DNA from 2 places in the Micrococcus sp. iso_239 genome. Region 1 is predicted to be linked to the other one. Evidence: riboswitches for the same ligand, from Rfam matches in the RefSeq annotation. Region 1 holds a riboswitch; the other holds the start of a gene.

Region 1 (2,897 bases):
TCTGCCGGTCCTGCTGTGGGTGGGCGCCGCGGTGCACGGACTGACGGTGCTGGGCGCCAACGTGGTGATCAACGCGGGCCTGTTGAGCGAGGTGCCGGCCGAGCGGCTGGGCCGTGCGACCGGGGCGAACTCGATGGGCATGTACGCCGGCTTCGCCCTGGGCCCGCTGCTGATGGGCCTGCTGCGCGACGTCACGGGCGACTACCGGGCCGGCTTCGCGGTCGTCGCGGCCGGGTATCTGCTGGCCCTGGGCGTGGTGCTGCTGTTGCGTCGCCACGTGGGTCGGCGGGGCGCGGCCTGACGCGCAGGGCCAGGACGAGGCCCACCCCGGAGGACCGCGCCTCAGCGACATCACCGCAGTGCAGCCCTGCGGTGATGTCGCAGCGCCGCGGTCGAACGGGCGTACGGCGGAGTGCGGCGCAGTGCGCGGCGGGGCGTGGACGCCTGACACACGACGACGCCCCCGGTCCGTGTGGACCGGGGGCGTCGGAAGCCGTGCGTCAGGCGAAGATCAGAGCTTCGTCACGTTGGCGGCCTGGAGGCCCTTGGGGCCGTCCTGGGTCTCGAACTCGACGCGGTCGTTCTCCTGGAGCTCCTTGAAGCCGTTGCCCTGGATGGCGGAGAAGTGCACGAACACGTCCGCGGAGTTGTCCTCGGGGGCGATGAAGCCGTAGCCCTTCTCAGCGTTGAACCACTTGACAGTACCGACAGCCATGATGGTGTCCTTTCGATGTGCCCCCGCGGTGCGGTGGCGGTGTTGGACCGCGGCCCGGATGTGGGACGCGGGTGAAGCGGCGAGACTGAACCGCTTGCCCAACACTCATCGACGCCGGCGATGCCGGGCTGACGAGCAGTGAAGATGGCGGGATACAGCTTGATCAACTTCAGGCTCCATCATTGCACGGATCTCGCCGACCGGGAACCAGGGGCCCGATTGTTCACCTGGAGTTCGCTCAGAGCGCGCGCAGGCCGTGGAAGAGGTTGCGGTGCAGGGCGGCCGGGGGAGCGGCGTCCGTGTGATCCGCGAAGGCCGTCACCTCCAGCAGCACCACCGTGTGGTCGCCCGCCGGGACCTCGGCGTGCACCCGCGTCTCGAGCCAGAGCGAGGAGCCCCCGATCAGCAGGGCGTCGTGCGGGCTGCGGTGCACGTCGAGACCGGCGAAGCGGTCGCCCTCGCGGGAGGCCAGCTGGCGGCACAGCGGCGTCTGGTCCGCCGCGAGCAGGGAGACGCCGATCGCCCCGGCCCGGCGCAGGCGCGGCCAGGTGCGGGAGCTGTTCTGCGCGGAGAAGGACACGAGGGCCGGCTCCCAGGAGATGCCCACGCCGAAGGAGGAGGAGACCATCACCTCGGGGACGCCGTCGGCGAGGCCTGCCAGCGCGACGACCCCGGTGGGGAAGGCCGAGAGGCCGGAGCGGAGGTTGCCGAGGGACAGGTCGGTGTCCCACGTGGCGGTGTGGGGTTCGTGGGTCAGGGTCATGGCGCGCGTCCTCTTCCGATGACTGGCGCGGCTCCGCAGAAGGCGGGAACGCGGATCGCCCGGATCCGCGGAGGCGCGGTACTTGCCCGTCGGGGTGTCCGAGGGGCCGAATCATCACCTGGAGCACCCCACTACTGCGTGAGAGGGTTGCCGTCCCGCCGGCCAGGGCCGTGAATGACGGGAACTCGTGATTCTGGGGTCAGCCTACGGAGGGGTCCGTGGGGTGGTCAAAGCGCGGCGGTCGCGCGGCGTCATCCGAGCTGCCCGATGTGATGCTTGACACACCGCGCATCGCCAGCCAGGATCAAGCCACTCGAGAGGGGGGCTCGAGACCGCAGCCCGCGGCCCCGCAGTCGGTTCTCTGAGAGGGATCGGATCATGCGGATGGACATCGAGAAGAAGCGTGCGGCATTGTCGGCCGCCGTGGTCGTCGCGGCTCTCCTCGGTATCGCCATCTCGGGATGCTCCGCTTCCCCGGGCAGCGTCTCCTCCACCGCGGATGCATCCACCGCTGCGGCGTCCTCCGTCACCGTGACGTCAGCGGCCCCCTCGGCAACCCGGTCGGCCTCCGCCACCGGTTCGTCCGCGTCGTCACCCGCCGGTGAAGAAGCACTCCCCGCCGCGCTGTTCGAGGAGGACGGGATGACGTTGGTCGAGTACACGCGCCGGCATCCGGATGCGGGCTATCTCGACCCGGAGAAGGAGTCCGTCCTGGAGGAGGCGGTCGGGACGGGCACACAGCAGATCACCGTGGACGCTCAACAGGGTGCGGTCCTTCGGGTCATCGTGCTGTGTCCTTCGGATGCCACCGGTGAGACGGAGATCCTGACCTCACGGGGTGGCGGGGGAACGAAGACCTGGATGGCCGGGTCGGAGGCGCTGTGTGGCGGCTGGTCGGCGGCGACTCCCCCCGTGGATGAGGCGGGGCCGATGACGTTCACCGTCACGGTGGACAACGACAAGCCGTTCCGGATGGTGCTGACCGCACCCTCCGCATGAGGCTGCCATCACGACGGCGGATGACGGCGCGGGGAGGACTGAGTCGCTCAGCGTCGGTCGCGGCCGCGCAGCGCGTCCAGCTGCCGGCGGTCCCGTTTGGTGGGCCGGCCCGCGCCCCGCTCGCGGTACGGCACCGCGAGCAGCTCACGCGGCACGGGCGGCGGGGAGTGGTCCACGTACTGCTGCCGGGCCACGGGGGCACCCACCCGCTTGGCGATCAGCCCCGTGACCTCGAGGATCCGCTCGCGTCCGTCCTGGCGCACCCGCACCCGGTTCCCGACGACGACGGGCGTCGCCGCCTTCACGCGCTCGCCGTCGATGCGCACGTGGCCTGCGCGCACGGCCGCCGTGGCCGCCGACCGGGTCTTGTACAGCCGCACGGCCCACAGCCACGCGTCGATGCGGACGCCGCTCACGCCC
Region 2 (2,897 bases), 1.0 Mb from region 1:
CCGCTCGGCCTCGACCGCGTCCCGCAGCGTGAGGAACGGGAACCGGGAGCCCCAGGGCCGCCCGTCGGGCGCGGGCGTCGAGGGCCCGGTGGAGCCGTGGCAGCCGCCGATCATGGCGGGGGCGACCACGAACCACCGGTCCGTGTCCACGGCGCGGCCCGGGCCGACGAGGGCGTCCCACCAGCCCGGCGTCGGGTCCTCCTCGTGCGCGGCCACGTGCGCGTCGCCGGTGAGGGCGTGCAGCACGAGCACGGCGTTGGAGCCGTCGGCGGCGAGGGTGCCCCAGGTCTCGTAGGTCAGCTCGACGTCGGGCAGCAGCCCGCCGGTCTCGGTGTGCAGCTCGCCGACCCGCAGGCGGTGGCGGCCGCCGCGGGGCAGCGCGGTGCGCGACGGACGCGTGGCGACGGCGGTCATGCCCGCTCCCCCGCGTCGTCGTCGCCGCGGCGGGCGGCGGCCGCGAAGCCGCGTTCGAGGTCGGCGAGGATGTCCTCGATGTCCTCCACGCCGAGCGAGAGCCGCACCAGGCCGGGGGTGACGCCGGCGGCGCGCTGCTCGTCGTCGGTGAGCTGGGAGTGGGTGGTGGAGGCCGGGTGCACCACGAGCGAGCGGACGTCGCCGATGTTGGCCACGTGGTGGTGCAGGGTGAGCCCGTCCACGAACGCGGCCCCGGCCTCGCGGCCGCCCGCGATCTCGAAGGAGACGAACGCGCCCGCGCCCTTCGGCAGGTAGCGCTGGGCCCGCTCGTGCCACGGGCTGGACTCCAGGCCGGCGTAGACCACGTGCTCGGCGTCGTCGCGACCCTCCAGCCAGCGCGCCACCGCGGCCGCGTTGGCCACCTGCCGCTCCATGCGCAGGGACAGGGTCTCCAGGCCGAGGTTCACCAGGAACGCGTTGAACGGGGAGATGGCCGAGCCGTAGTCGCGCAGCAGCTGCACGCGCGCCTTGAGGATGAAGGCCAGGTTGGCGCCGAGCGGCGAGCCCACCCCGAGGTCCCGCGCGTAGACGAGGCCGTGGTAGGACTCGTCCGGCTCGTTGAAGCCGGGGTACCGCTCGGCGTGCTGCGCGTAGTCGAACGTGCCGGCGTCGACGATCACGCCCGCGATGGCCGCGGCGTGCCCGCCGAGGTACTTCGTGGCGGAGTGGGTGACGACGTCGGCGCCGTGCTCGATGGGCCGCAGCAGGTACGGGGTGGCCAGCGTGTTGTCCACGATCAGCGGCACGCCGGCCTCGTGGGCGGCGTCGGCGACGGCGCGCACGTCCAGGACGTCCCCGCGCGGGTTGCCGAGGGTCTCGCCGAAGAACGCCGTGGTGTTCGGCCGGACGGCGGCGCGCCAGGACTCGAGGTCGTCCGGGTCGGTCACGAACGTCGTCTCGACGCCGACCTTGGCGAGGGTGTGCTTGAACAGGTTCTGCGTGCCGCCGTAGAGGCTGGCCGAGGCGACCACGTGGTCGCCGGCGCCGGCGAGGTTGAGGATCGCGAACGTCGTCGCCGCCTGACCGGAGGCCAGCAGCAGCGCGCCCACACCGCCCTCGAGCGCGGCGATCTTCTCCTCCACCGGGCCCTGCGTCGGGTTGCCGATGCGGGTGTAGAGCGGGTCGAGGTCCTTGAGCGCGAACCGGTCCGCGGCCACCTGGGCGGACGGGAAGTCGTACGAGGTGGTCTGGAAGATCGGCAGGGCGGTCGCACCGAAGGCGTGCTGGCCGACGGCGACGCCTGCGTGGACCTGCGCGGTGGAGAAGCCCCAGGCGTCGGGGGTCGGGGTGGTCTGGTCGGTCATGGCGGACCCTCCTGAGGGGTTCAGGGGCCGGACCCGGCCGCCCCGCCCGCCGGCCGACGTGCCGATCCGGGAACCGGCGTCGTCGAGGTGCCGGAGATGACCCGGCGCCGTCGAGAGGGGCCGTGGGATCGGCCCGCGCTTGCCGGCGTCCGTTGTGGGGCCGGCCTGGTCGTCACCCGGGGCACCCCACCGCGGAAGGAGGGTTGCCGGTCAGCATGCCGGGGCCTGTTGCTGACTCTCGTGACCGTGCCTCCGAGTGTAGCCCGCCGCCCCGCCACAATTTCGTCACGCGTGTCACCCGCGGATACGCTCTCCGCACGGGGCGCCCGACCCGTCAAGGGCTCGACGCCCCGCGACTCGCACCAGGTCAACCCCCGGGGCAGCCCGGGAACGGAGAGGAACAGCGCAGTGCACACCTGTCGCATGGACCACGTGTCCTACGCCGCCGGCCCCGAGGGCCTGGACGCCACGGTCGCCCGCATCGCCGAGACGCTGGGCATCGAGCGGATCAAGGGCGGTGTCCACCCCCGCTTCGGCACGCAGAACGCCCTGTTCCCCATGGCGGGCAGGCAGTATCTGGAGGTCGTCGAGGCCCTGGACCACCCGGCCTCCCTCAGCGCGCCGTTCGGCCAGCTCGTGCGCGCCCGCACCGAGCAGGGCGGCGGCTGGATGAGCTGGGCGGTGGCCACCACGGACATCGGCCGGTTCGAGCGCCGCCTCGGCCGTGAGGCCGTCCCCGGCAACCGTCGCTTCCCGGACGGCCGGGAGCTGTCCTGGCGGCAGATCGGCGTCAAGGGAACCCTCGCGGACCCGCAGCTGCCGTTCATCCTGCGCTGGGCCGACGGTCAGGAGGACATGCACCCCTCGCAGGCGGCCGAGCCGCAGGCCACCATCGAGCGCCTGAACATCGCCGGCTCCCCCGAGCGCCTCGCCGAGTGGCTCGGCGACGACGAGGACGGCCAGGTCCAGGACGTGAACATCGAGTACGTCGCGCCCTCCGGCACCCCGGGCATCGTCTCGGTCACCTTCCGCACCCCGAAGGGCGAGGTCACGCTCTGAGCGCGGGGGCGGGGCCGCTCAGCCGAGCAGCCCCGCCCGCGCCAGCAGCGGGTAGCCGAC

The links. Region 1 has a riboswitch for S-adenosylmethionine ahead of AC0VX2_RS09850 (flavin reductase family protein). Riboswitches for the same ligand answer to the same signal wherever they lie in the genome.
Region 2: it holds a riboswitch for S-adenosylmethionine, as region 1 does, so the genes downstream of both, AC0VX2_RS02790 (O-acetylhomoserine aminocarboxypropyltransferase/cysteine synthase family protein) here and AC0VX2_RS09850 (flavin reductase family protein) in region 1, are expected to answer to the same signal.

The regions. Positions count from the first base shown of each region.
Region 1 covers NZ_CM149672.1:2,111,361-2,114,257, reverse strand. Annotated here, with positions in the region: gene AC0VX2_RS09860 (MFS transporter) at 1-301, shown strand, start outside; gene AC0VX2_RS09855 (cold-shock protein) at 512-715, opposite strand; gene AC0VX2_RS09850 (flavin reductase family protein) at 954-1,478, opposite strand; SAM riboswitch class IV at 1,552-1,671, opposite strand; gene AC0VX2_RS09845 (hypothetical protein) at 1,863-2,477, shown strand; gene AC0VX2_RS09840 (RNA-binding S4 domain-containing protein) at 2,525-2,893, opposite strand.
Region 2 covers NZ_CM149672.1:614,276-617,172, reverse strand. Annotated here, with positions in the region: gene metX (homoserine O-acetyltransferase MetX) at 1-414, opposite strand, end outside; gene AC0VX2_RS02790 (O-acetylhomoserine aminocarboxypropyltransferase/cysteine synthase family protein) at 411-1,778, opposite strand; SAM riboswitch class IV at 1,909-2,024, opposite strand; gene AC0VX2_RS02785 (VOC family protein) at 2,202-2,837, shown strand; gene AC0VX2_RS02780 (CPBP family intramembrane glutamic endopeptidase) at 2,856-2,897, opposite strand, start outside.